3 regions of the Streptomyces sp. NBC_01622 genome follow, and region 2 is predicted to be linked to each of the others. Evidence: riboswitches for the same ligand, from Rfam matches in the RefSeq annotation. Region 2 holds a riboswitch; each other region holds the start of a gene.
The links. Region 2 has a riboswitch for cyclic di-AMP ahead of OH768_RS21055 (transglycosylase family protein). Riboswitches for the same ligand answer to the same signal wherever they lie in the genome.
Positions count from the first base shown of each region.

Region 1: it holds a riboswitch for cyclic di-AMP, as region 2 does, so the genes downstream of both, OH768_RS02370 (NlpC/P60 family protein) here and OH768_RS21055 (transglycosylase family protein) in region 2, are expected to answer to the same signal.
Region 3: it holds a riboswitch for cyclic di-AMP, as region 2 does, so the genes downstream of both, OH768_RS30720 (transglycosylase SLT domain-containing protein) here and OH768_RS21055 (transglycosylase family protein) in region 2, are expected to answer to the same signal.

Region 1 covers NZ_CP109293.1:531,493-535,685, forward strand. The annotation lists gene OH768_RS02365 (DUF1996 domain-containing protein) at 1-1,347, opposite strand, end outside; cyclic di-AMP (ydaO/yuaA leader) riboswitch at 1,682-1,855, shown strand; gene OH768_RS02370 (NlpC/P60 family protein) at 1,864-3,531, shown strand; gene OH768_RS02375 (hypothetical protein) at 3,739-4,193, shown strand, end outside.
Region 2 covers NZ_CP109293.1:4,687,859-4,692,051, forward strand. The annotation lists gene eno (phosphopyruvate hydratase) at 49-1,335, opposite strand; gene OH768_RS21055 (transglycosylase family protein) at 1,638-2,327, opposite strand; cyclic di-AMP (ydaO/yuaA leader) riboswitch at 2,337-2,510, opposite strand; gene OH768_RS21060 (transglycosylase family protein) at 2,704-3,669, opposite strand; gene OH768_RS21065 (cytochrome P450) at 3,869-4,193, opposite strand, start outside.
Region 3 covers NZ_CP109293.1:6,661,558-6,665,750, reverse strand. The annotation lists gene OH768_RS30725 (CocE/NonD family hydrolase) at 1-1,561, shown strand, start outside; cyclic di-AMP (ydaO/yuaA leader) riboswitch at 1,793-1,994, shown strand; gene OH768_RS30720 (transglycosylase SLT domain-containing protein) at 2,000-2,467, shown strand; gene OH768_RS30715 (HAD family hydrolase) at 2,601-3,407, opposite strand; gene OH768_RS30710 (LacI family DNA-binding transcriptional regulator) at 3,514-4,193, opposite strand, start outside.

The DNA.
Region 1 (4,193 bases), 4.2 Mb from region 2:
GGGCTTGTGCTGCTGCTCGGGGAAGGAGTCCACCGCGAACAGCGGGCTCGTCCTGCCGCCGTCCTGGAGGCTCGGCGCGTCGACGGCGTAGACGATCCGCTGCACCAGTTGCGGGATGGCCTTGAAGCCGTCCGGGCAGGCGCCGTCGGCGGCCTCGAAGGCCACATGGGTGCGGTGGTTGGCGCTGTCGATGTTGCGGCCGTCCCAGCAGCTCTGGAACTTGAAGGTGCGCACCACGTCACTGCCGGAAGGGCACAGCGGGTACTTGTCCTTGAGCTGCCGGTCCTCGAACCCGGTGCAGCTCCAGGAGGCGTTGGCGTTGGCGGGGCCGTTGACGAAGGCCTTGGCGTCGCCGGTGATGATGCGCAGGAGGCGCGGCATCGCGACGACCTTGCTCTGCGGGTTGCCCTCGAAGGTCAGGGTGACCTGCTTGGCCGTGACGATCTCACCGGTGTTGCCCTCCGTGCCGCCGCCGGGCTTGTCGGCGTCCCGCTCCTGCTTGCCGTTCTGCAGGCGCAGGACTGGCCAGTAGTAGGTGGACTTGTCGCCCGGGTTCTCGCAGCTCGTGTCGGCGTTCGCGAGGTCCTGGTCGCTGGCGAAGGCGTTGTTGGACTGGTTGCCGATGTAGTCGTGGAAGTGGTGGGCGCCGTTGGTGACGCCGGGGGCGACGATCACGTTGTCGGAGTTGAACAGGCCGTTCTCGTTCACCCCGCAGGCGGTGACGAACGTGCCGCGGGAGGCGCCCGCCTGCTCCTGCCGAGCGTTCACGTTGGGCTGTACGGAGGTGATGTCCGCGTAGTCCGAGGCGACGGGCCCGTTGGTGGACTGCTGCTGGCCCTGCTGCCCCTGGTCTCCGGTGCTGGCACTGGCACTGGCGCTCTGGTCGCCGCCGTTGCCGCCCTGGTCGCCGGTCTCGTTCGTGGGCGCGATCAGGGTGCAGCCGGCGAGGGCGTCGAGTCCCTGGGGGCGGTCCCCGACGCGTGCGATGGCGTCGTCGATCCGTCCGATCGTCGCCGCCCGCTTCTCCTTCAGCGGATTCATGATCGCGTTGTCGGCGAAAGAGGCGTCCTGGCGAATGGACTCCGTCGAGTCCCGGAGTTTCTGGTAGGCCTCGGTTATCTGCTGGTCCAGAAGCGCGAGTTCCTTGTCGACGTCGGTCTTCGCCTCGTCGGGCACCGTCGTCAACTGGGTGCCGATGTCCGGGCAGTCGATCGTCGCGCCTCGCGACGCCGCGTCCGGAGACCCTTGTTGGGCGGAGTCACCGCCCCAACCGCCTTCGGACGCCGACGCGTAGACGTTCGCCGCCACCAGTCCTCCGCCGCCCAGCATCAGGGCGACTGCTGCCATCGTCGCGCGTCGTGCGCCTGTGGGGCGTCTGCGCGTGTTGCGTGCCAAGGAAGTTGCTCCTACACGTATCGGTCGGCCCGGCTCGTCCCGGCATGGAAATCCCCCGACCCAATACGGAGCCCGGTCCCGGTGTGTTCAACCGTCCCAGAAATTCATAGCGACCTCTTATGGATCACCGGCCCCGGCGGGCTCCTGCCCCCTCGACACACCAGGGCGAGGTAAAGGTCACAAATACGTATCGGACATATCGCGCTTCAACCTTCACACGAGGCACACACGTTGGCTAAGTTGACGTTCAGGCCGTACGACCTACTCCGGCGATCGGCGCCGGGCCGCACGGCTTGCGCCGAGTCCGGCGTGTCGCTCGCGGCAGCCGGAGCCGGGGACCCAACCGAACTTGGGGTGAATCGGTCCAACTGCCCTTCAGGGCAAGGACCGTAGGGCAAACCTTCCGTGATCGACGCCCGAACCCGACAGCTAACCCGGTAGGCGCGAAGCGGAAGGAGCAGGTCTGCCATGCCGGCAGAACGACGCACGCGCACCGGAGGCAGTGGCCCCACCGTGGACGACCGACCCAGCCGCGACGAAGTCCAGCGGCGGATCAACTCCCTTTACGACAGGGCCGAGACGGCCACCGGAAACTACAACGCCACACGTGCGATGTCCGGGAAACCGCGCAAGCGTGTCGAGTCCCGCCCCAGCGCGTCACGTCCTTCCGACCCCGCCGTCGAAGCCGTCACCCGGCAACTGTTCGACCGCGCCCGCACCCAACTGGGCCCGACCGTACCGGCGATCCTGCCGCCCGGCAGGACCCCGGCCCGCCCGGCGGAATCCCGCCCCGAGCGGTCCGAACGACGTCCCGAGCCCCAGAGCACCGACCGCGCGCTCGAAGCGCAGCCCGGCCGCGCCGTGGCCGAACTGACCGCGGGGACCACCGCCGCACCGGAGCCCACCGCCCCGCAACTCACGGCCCCCGCACTGGAGTTGACCGCAGCACCCATCGCCGCGCTGCCTCCCGGCGCACAACAGACACCTGTGATGCCGCAGATGTCGCAGACGCAGGTGCCTCAGGCCCAGATGTCGCAGGCGTCGCAGATGTCTCAGATCGCCCAGATCGCACAGATGGCTCAGGCCCAGATGTCGCAGATGCCTCCGGCGACCGTCCTCGACCTGCCGCCGGTACCGCCCGCTTCGGCCGTCGAGGTGCCGCCCGGGAGCGTCATGGCACCACAGCAGTACGCGACCGCCCCGGCACCGGCCTTCGACCCGCTCACCGCGAGCCTGGACCTGCTCCCGGCCATCGGCGCACCGCGCACCGAGACCGCGCCGACGGGCGCCACCTGGCCGCTCCCGGAGACGGCCTGGTCCGCGCCGGAGACCACTTGGTCCACCGGACAGATGCCCATGGTGACCGAGCAACAGACCTGGTCCACCGGACAGATGCCCATGGTGACCGAGCAACAGCCGTGGTCCACCGGCCAGTTCCCCGCAGTGACCGAGCAACAGACCTGGTCGACAGGGCAGATGCCCGCAGTGACCGAGCAACCTGCTTGGTCCACGGGGCAGATGCCTCTGATCCCCCAGGAGCCCCCGGCCCAGCCCGCCTGGCAGCCCGCACCGGAACCGTCCTGGCGCCCGCCGCAGCAGGAGTGGCAGCCGACCGCCCCCGCCCCCGAGGTCTCCTTCGCCGCGGCCCCGTCCGTCGCCCCCGCACTCGCACCCCCCGCCCCTCCGGCCATGGCCCCGGAAGTCACGCTCCCTCCGGCCCCGCCCATGAGCCCGACGCCCGCCAGCGTCACCCCCACCGCACCGGACGCCGGCACCCAGAGCAAGACCGCCACCGCCCTCGCCTTCGCCCGCGCACAGATCGGCAGGCCGTGCCTGTGGGGCGCGGCGGGACCGGACGCGTACGACTGCTCCAGCCTCACCCAGGCCGCCTGGAAGGCGGCGGGCGTCCTGCTCCCGCGCACCGCCCAGGAACAGTCGGGCGCGGGCGCCCTCGTCCCCCTCACGGACATCCGCGCCGGCGACCTGATCTTCTTCTACGACAGCATCGACCACGTCGGTCTCTACACCGGCAACGGCCTGATGATCCACGCGCCGAGCCCCGGCACGCCGATACGCGAGGAGTCGATCTTCTACGCCGGTTCGGCCGCCATCCGGGGCGCCGTACGGCCCGCCTGAGCCGCTCGGGGCCGGGGTTTCCCGGCGCCGGTCGCGTGCACCCCGCTACTCCCGGCGGGCCGCGTCGTTGGTCTGTACGAGTGGTGGAACCCAGGACACGGTCGTAGCGTCGAACGGGAAGACGGACGACGACCGTGTCTCGCCGGGCGGGCCCACCACCGGTGCGGGTGCGGAGCGACGGGTACGAACAGGCGGCCGGGAGCGGACATGTACAAACACACCATGGTCGGACTCGTCACGGTCTGTGCCGCCGCCCTGCTCGCGCCGGCCGTGGACACCTCGTCCGCGGCCCCGGCGACGGTGCGCGCGCAACCGGTCTCCCAGCGGCAGTCCGCGGTCCCCGTGCTGGTCGACTGCCTCTGGCATCCCGAGGTGCGCCCCGCCGACTTCGTGCTCGCCTGCGGTGACGGCAACAGCCGTCTGGCATCGCTGCGTTGGACCAACTGGGACGCCAACTCCGCGACGGCGACGGGCGTCAACTGGGTGAACGACTGCAAACCCTATTGCGCGGCGGGCAAGTTCCACTCGTATCCGGTCGTCGTCCGGCTCGACAACGCGCAGACGTGGAAGCGGCATCCGGGGGTACGGCAGTACGGCCGGATCAGCCTGACCTACACCGACGGAAGGCCGGACAGGTTCGCGCACGTCGTGACCTATCCCCT
Region 2 (4,193 bases):
TAAGGATTGACCCGGTGGGCTCCTGGCGTGGTCAGCCCGTTACCGGTCTCAGCCCTTGAAGCGCGGGAAGGCGCTGCGGCCCGCGTACTCCGCCGCGTCGTCGAGGATCTCCTCGATGCGGAGCAGCTGGTTGTACTTGGCGACGCGGTCCGAGCGGGCCGGGGCGCCGGTCTTGATCTGGCCGCAGTTCACCGCGACGGCGAGGTCGGCGATGGTGGTGTCCTCGGTCTCGCCGGAGCGGTGGGACATCATGCACTTGAAGCCGTTGCGCTGGGCCATCTCGACGGCGTCCAGGGTCTCGGTCAGCGAGCCGATCTGGTTCACCTTGACGAGCAGGGCGTTGGCGGTGCCCTCCTCGATGCCGCGGGCGAGACGCTCGGGGTTGGTGACGAAGAGGTCGTCGCCGACGATCTGGACCTTGTCGCCGATGCGGTCGGTGATGACCTTCCAGCCGGCCCAGTCGTCCTCGTACAGCGGGTCCTCGATGGAGACGAGCGGGTACGCGGAGACGAGCTCCTCGTAGTACTCGGTCATCTCGGCGGCCGAGCGGGACTTGCCCTCGAACTCGTACTTGCCGTCCTTGTAGAACTCGGACGCGGCGACGTCGAGCGCCAGCCCGATCTGCTCGCCGGGGATGTAACCGGCCTGCTTGATGGCCTCGATGATGAGGTCGAGGGCGGCGCGGTTGGACTCCAGGTTCGGGGCAAAGCCGCCCTCGTCGCCGAGGCCGGTGGACAGGCCCTTGGTCTTCAGCACCTTCTTGAGGGTGTGGTAGACCTCGGCGCCCCAGCGCAGCGCCTCGGAGAAGGACTCCGCGCCGATCGGGGCGATCATGAACTCCTGGATGTCCACGTTCGAGTCGGCGTGCGAGCCGCCGTTGAGGATGTTCATCATCGGAACGGGCAGCAGGTGCGCGTTCGGGCCGCCCAGGTAGCGGAAGAGGGGCAGGTCGCTGGCCTCGGACGCGGCGTGCGCCACGGCGAGGGAGACGCCGAGGATGGCGTTGGCGCCGAGCGAGCCCTTGTTGTCGGTGGCGTCCAGGTCGAACATCGCCTGGTCGATCAGGCGCTGCTCGGTGGCGTCGTAGCCGACGAGCTCCGGGCCGATCTGCTCGATGACGGCGAGAACGGCCTTCTCGACACCCTTGCCGCCGTAGCGGTTGGGGTCACCGTCACGCAGCTCGATGGCCTCGAAGGCACCCGTGGAGGCGCCGGACGGAACGGCGGCACGACCCGTGCTGCCGTCGTCGAGGCCGACCTCGACCTCGACCGTGGGGTTGCCTCGGGAGTCCAGGATTTCCCGGGCTACGACGACGTCGATGGACGGCACGAGCATCTCCTTCTTGGGGTCTGACGCGGCTACGGCAACACCGCAGCGGCTCTGCGAGACGAGCCTAACCGGCTCGGGGCGATTGGCCATCCGGTCGGCCGCCTGATGGACAGAACCGAGAGTAAATTGTTTCCGAACGGAACAAAAAGGTTCCCTGAAGCGGAAACAAAAAAGCCCCGCCCCGGTGCGTACGGGGGAACACGCACCGGAGCGGGGAGCCCGTGGGGGACGGGGGTGACCCTCACGAGGTCTCCATGATGGAGTCCACGGTTGTGAGGGCGCTGTGGTTCAGCTGAGAGGCCTGTATGTCACTTCAGGTGAAGCTGCTGGCCCGGGTAGATGAAGTCGGCGTCGTCGATGATGCTCTTGTTCAGCTTGAACAGCTGCTGCCAGCCGCCCTTGACCTTGTGCTTCTCGGCGATGGAGCTGAGGGTGTCGCCCTTGACGACCTTGTACTCGCCGTCACCCTTCTTGACCTTCTTGCCGGTCGGGGTGGAGACGGTCTTCTTGGCGGCCGGGCGCTCGGCGGAGCGGGAGGCGGTCGTGCTGGACGTGGAGCGCTCGGTGGTGCTCTTGGAGGAGCTGTTCGAGCTGCTCGACGAGCTGGAGCTGCCGCCGGAGTAGGTGGCGCTCGACAGGCCGGTGCCGCAGACGGGCCAGGCGCCCTTGCCCTGGGAGGCGAGAACCTTCTCCGCCACGGCTATCTGCTGGGACTTGGAGGCCTGGTTCGCGGTGGAGGCGTAGGCGGTGCCGCCGTACGCGGCCCACGTCGAGGCGGAGAACTGCAGGCCGCCGTAGTAGCCGTTGCCGGTGTTGATGGACCAGTTGCCGCCGGACTCGCACTGGGCGACGGTGTCCCACTCCGAGGCGGTGGCGGCGGAGGCGTTGCCGGCCGCCATGAGCGGGGCGGCGATGGCGACGCCGGTCACGCCGGCGAGCGTGGCGACGCGGGTGGCCTTGGACGGACGGCGGTGCTTGCCCTTGCTGGAAAACAGCATGGAAAATCCCAATCCCCTCACCGACGCCTGCGAGGTGAGCTGTCGGGTTCGGGCCGTGTGAGTTGCCCGGCCGCGCACCTCACGGTGCGCGACTTAACCCCAAGCCGGTTCCGGTCGTCTCTCAACTCCCGGGCCCGGCACTTACCTTGGGTCCCCCGCTCCTGCCTACGGCGCTTGACGCGACGAATGTTCCCGGAGGCCGCTGGCAGGACTCGGCGTGTGCGGCAGCCGGGGCTCGTGGTGACGAGCGGCCTTGACCGTAGACAGGGAAACCACGGAATTTCAAAGACGATCAGGGCTTCTGAGACTCATCCCACACTTTCACCAAAGCGGACATTCGGCGCGAAGTATGACGTGAACTCCCGCTGTTTTGCTGCTACTTTCCGCCCGTTTCAGCACTGACGTCCAAGGTCTGACCGGCGACAATCGCGGTCGGATCGGCGCCTATCACCTTTTTGTTCTCGGCATAGAGCGCGCGCCATCCGCCGCCGAAGTCAAGGGAGTCGGCGATCGACGCGAGGGAGTCGCCGGCGCGGACGGTGTAGGTCTGCGGCACCGCACCCTCCTCGGCACTCGCTCCGCGGTGCTTGCCGGTGGTCTGCTGCTCGACCCCTTGGTCGGCGGCGCCGTCGAGCGCGCCGGTGTCGACGAGGCTCCACTTACCCACCGCCTGCTCCGAATTGTCCGATTCATCGAGTTTCGGAGATGCGGTGGTCGAGCTGTCGTCCGCCGAAGGGGTGGTGGACTTGTCGGACTTAGTGGGATTGTCCGTTGCGGAGGGAGTGGGGCTCTGCGAGTCGCTGCCGGACGAGTCGGAGGGAGTCGGTTCCGTGTTGCCGGAGTCGGACAGCCCGAACGATCCGGAGGCACCGGAAGAGTCGGAGGAGTCCGAAGAACCCGAGGAGCCTGACGAGCTGGTCGACGGCGAGTCGCTCGCGACGCCGGTGTCGACGTTCGCCGAGCCCGAGGTCGCGGTGAGGCCGGAGAGCAGCGCGCAGGTGATCCACGCGGAGGTGCCCTTGGCGTCGAGGATCTTCTCGGCGACGGCTATCTGCTGGGAACGGCTGGCGAGGTCGGCGGTCGGGGCGTAGTCCTCGCCGCCGTACTTGTTCCAGTCGTCCTGGGTTATCTGGAGCCCGCCGTAGTGGCCGTTGCCGCTGTTCTCGCTCCAGGAGCCGCCGGTCTCGCATTCGGCCACCTTGTCCCAGGTGGTGCCGTCGGCGGCGTTCGCGGCGGCGGCGCCGAGGAGGGGGATGGCGATGGCGGAGCCGGTCACGCCGGCCGCGACGAGGATTGCCGGAGCCTGACGGGGGCGACGGTGACGACCGTTCCCGGAGAGCATGCGGAGGCCTTTCGCGTGACGACTGGGAGAGCACGCGGCGGGTGCTGCGGGGCGCCGCGCTGGTACGTGAACGTAGCCGCAGTCGATCACTTGTCACAAGTTAATGCCACGTAGATCACGTGAAGATCACAGAGTTGAGGAACTGTCATCTTCGGGTTTACAGGGCGAGATGGCCTGTTCGGTCGGGTTCGGTCCGGGATTACGGGGTTGGTGTGCCCTCCCGTGGGGTGAACTCCACAGGCAGGGTGCGCAGTCCGCGCATGATGAGGCCACCGCGCCAGCGCAAGTCGGCCGGATCCGCCGCGAGTTGGAGGTCGGGCAGGCGGGTGAGGAGGGTGGCGAGCGCGGTCTGCCCCTCCAGGCGGGCGAGCGGGGCGCCGAGGCAGTAGTGGATGCCGTGGCCGTAACCGAGGTGTTGATTGTCACGCCGTCCGAGATCGAGGACATCGGGATCGGCGAACCGTTCCGGATCGCGGTCCGCGGCGGCCAGTACGACGAGTACGGGGTCGCCGGCCGCGATGTCC
Region 3 (4,193 bases), 2.0 Mb from region 2:
CAACGACGTGCACTACATGGGCGGTTCGGCCCTCGCCGTCGACCTGCACGCCTGGGCGGCCACCATGCTCGCCTTCGTCGCCCGCCCGCCGGACCCCGAGTACGCGGGCCTGATCTGGCGCGACATGTGGCTCAAGCGCCTCGAACGGATCGACCCGTTCATCCACACCTGGCTCGCCCACCAGCTCCGCGACGACTACTGGAAGCACGGCAGCGTCTGCGAGGACTACGGCGCGATCCGGGCGGCCGTCCTCGCGGTGGGCGGCTGGCACGACCCGTACCGCGACACGGTCCTACGGCTCGTCGAACACCTCCCGCCCGACCGGGTGCGCGGCCTGATCGGGCCGTGGTCCCACCAGTACCCCGACCGGGGCCTGCCGCCAGGACCCGCGATCGGCTTCCTCCAGGAGACCCTCCGCTGGTGGGACCACTGGCTGAAGCCTGCATCCGACAGTGCCTCCGGCACGGGGGACACCGGAGTCACCGCCGACCCGCTCCTGCGCGCCTACGTCAGCGACTCGCATCCTCCGGCCACGGTCTACGACACCCTGCCCGGCCGTTGGGTCGGCGAGCCCGCGTGGCCCTCGCCGCACGTGAAGACGACGACGTACGGTCTGCGGGGCGCGCCCGTCGTGGTCCGCTCCCCCATGCACACCGGTGTGGACGCGGGCCGTTTCTTCCCGTTCGGGAACGACGCCGACCTGCCGCCGGACCAGCGGGACGAGGACGCGCGGTCGGCGTGCTTCGAGTTCGAGGTGCCGGCCGAGACGTGGGTGCTGGGGCGGCCGAGGGTGCGGCTGCGGCTGACGAGTGAGGTGGAGCGCGGGCAGGTGATCGCCCGGCTGTGCGATGTCGCCCCGGACGGTTCCTCGACGCTGGTCACCCGGGGGGTGCTGAACCTGTCGGCTCGGCACGGGCGGGACCGGGCGGTGCCGTGGACGCCGGGCGCCACGGAGGACGTGACCTTCGAGCTGAACGCCATCGGGCACGCGTTCCCGCCCGGGCATCGCATCCGGCTCGCGGTGTCGTCGGCGTACTGGCCGTGGATCTGGCCGCAGCCGGAGTCGGGGGCGGGGTTCACGTTGGATCCGGAGGGGAGTGCGCTGGAACTTCCCGTGCGGGAGCGGGAGTTGACCTACGACATTCGCTTCGACGAGCCCGAGGAGGCCGCGCCGATCGGGGTCAACTACCCGGCCACGCTGGACGAGCCGCGGCCCGAGCGGCTGGTCGTGCGGGACGTGGCGAAGGGCGAGTGGCGGCTGGAGGTGGATCCCCGGTACGGCGGCACGCGTGTGTATCCGGACGGGCTTGAGTTCACCGAGGACGCGCTGGAGACGTACACGATCGACGAGTCGGATCCGTTGTCCGCCCGTACGCGGTCCGATTGGACGATCCGGCTGCATCGGCCGGAGCTGGGATGGGACACGACCGTGCGCACGCGGTCCGAGATCACTTGCGACGAAACGGACTTTATTACCTCGAATGAGGTGATCTGCACCGAGGGCAGCGAAGTGATCTTTCATCGCACCTGGGAGAAAAGGATTCCGAGAACTGCCAGTTGAGGACGAATGCCCGATTTGCCGTTCTTAATCCCGTCGTGAGTTGGGTCACGTATTTCTGTGGGTGACCTGTGGTCCTGTGTTTTTAGGTTTCCCCTTGCGGCTATTGACAGTTGAACCTTGGCTTACGCAAAGGATCAACTGCCCCATACGCCTCAGATCAAGGTCAATACGGGTTAGGTGTGATTCCGCCACTTGTTCCGGACATGTGCTCTCGCATAGTTTCCGGGCCTGTCGAGCGGAACGCCGAATCCTGCCGCCGCCCGGCATCCCAGTCACGAACTTCTCGCACGGCAGGAGCGGGGGACCCAGGTAAGTCGCCGGACCGGTCAGCACGACCGGGACGGCTTGGGGTTAAGTCACGTCCGTGAGGGCGTGGCCGGGCACCTCCCAGCCCGAACCCGACAGCTCACCTCGCAGGCGACGGAGAGGAACCTCGTCATGCCTGCATCCGCTCAGTCCCGCCGCGCCCGCCTTGTCCGCCGTGTCGTTGTCGCCGGTACCGGTGTCGCGATCCTCGCCCTGCCCGTCGTGGGGGCGACCACCGCCTCGGCCGCCACGACCTCGTCGACCACGGTCGCCGGGTACCCCAACACCCTTGACGGGTGGATCCGTGAGTCGCTCGCGATCATGGCGCAGAAGGGGATTCCGGGGACGTACAACGGGATCTACCGGAACGTGATCCGTGAGTCGTCCGGCAACCCGTACGCGATCAACAACTGGGACTCCAACGCGGCGGCCGGTACGCCGTCGAAGGGGCTGCTCCAGGTCATCGACCCGACGTTCAACGCGTATCACGTTGCCGGGACTTCGTTCGACCCGTATGACCCGGTTGCGAACATCACGGCTGCTTGCAACTACGCGGCGGCGGTGTACGGGTCGATCGACAACGTTTACGGGGCTTACTAGAAACGTGGGACCAGTCACGACGGGTTGTTTGTGCGTCTGACGCGCCGTCGTGGCTGGTCGCGCCCGCGCGGCGGAGCCGCAAATTGACACAGCCCCGCGCCCCCGAATGGGCCCCTTCGGCGCCATTCAAAGCTCAGCCGAAGAGTCTTTCCAGTACCACCGCGATGCCGTCGTCCTCGTTCGATGACGTCACCTCGTCCGCCACCGCCTTGAGTTCGGGGTGGGCGTTCGCCATCGCCACTCCATGTGCCGCCCAGTCGAACATCGGGATGTCGTTCGGCATGTCGCCGAAGGCGATGGTGTCGGAGGGGTGGAGGCCGAGGTGTCGGGCGGCGAGGGCGAGGCCCGTCGCCTTGGTGATGCCGAGTGGCTGGAGTTCGACGGTGCCGGGGCCCGACATGGTGACCGAGGCCAGTGAACCGACCACCGAGCGCGCCGTGGACGCCAACTCGTCGTCCTCCAGGGCCGGGTGACGGAGCAGCACCTTGCTGATCGGTTCGGACCACAAGTCGTCGCGCTTGCCCACCCGCACTGCGGGCAGCGTGGGGTGCGGCATCAGGTAGCCGGGCTCGATCAGCGTGAGGCCGTCCACTCCGTCCTGGTCGACCGCCGCGTACACCTGGCCCACTTCCGCCTCGATCTTGCCGAGCGCGGTCTCCGCCAACTCCCGGTCCAGGGTGACCGACCAGAGCAGACGGTCCGCGCCGGCGTCGTACAACTGCGCGCCCTGTCCGCACACCGCGAGCCCCCTGCTGCCGAGGTCTTCGAGGAGCGGTCGCACCCTCGGGGCGGGCCGGCCGGTGACGACCAGGTGCCGGGCGCCGGCCGCCGTCGCCCTCGCCAGTGCGATGCGGGACCGGTCGGAGAGTGTGTCGTCGCCGCGCAGCAGCGTTCCGTCCAGGTCGGTGGCGATCAGTGCATATGCGAGGGGTGCGGCCATGATCAGAGAATACGGATGGAACGCCCCACCGACTCGACACGAACCGGACGGCTGCTGCCTTCACATCCGTTGACCCGAGTTCCGGTTGGTTTGACAGTTACGGCGGTTATGCCGACTCCCGGACCACCAGTTCGGTGGGCAGGATCACGCCCGCCGTGTCCTCGCCGGCGATCTGAGCCAGCAGCATGCGGACCATCTCGGCGCTGATGCGGTCGTAGGGCTGCCGCATGGTGGTGAGTGCCGGGGTGATCGCCGTGGCCGCCGCCGAGTCGTCGAAGCCTCCGACAGCGATGTCATCCGGGACCGAACGGCCGGATTGCTGGAGGGTGTTGACGACTCCTAGGGCCATGAGGTCCGAGGCCACGAACACCGCGTCTATGTCGGGGGCCTGGGTGAGGAGTCGGCGGGCTGCTTCCTCGCCTCCCGTGCGGCGGTAGTCGCCCTCCACCACGAGTGCGGGGTCGTGGGGCAAGCCCGCCTCCGTGAGGACGTCCCGGTAACCGGCCAGGCGGTCGGGGCCGCCGGGGGCGTCGAGCGGGCCGGTGACCATGGCGATGCGGCGTCTGCCCCGGGAGATGAGGTGGCGGACCATCTCCTGGGCGCCGTCGCGGTCGGCTGCGGCCACGTAGCTGTACTTGGAGGCGGGGCCGAGCGGTTTGCCGCAGGCCACCAACGCGATGCCGGCGTCGCGGAGTTCGGCCGCCACCGGGTCGCCGCTGTGGTTGGAGACGAGCAGCACGCCGTCCACGTGGCCCGAGGTGATGTAGCGGGTGAGGCGGCGGCGGT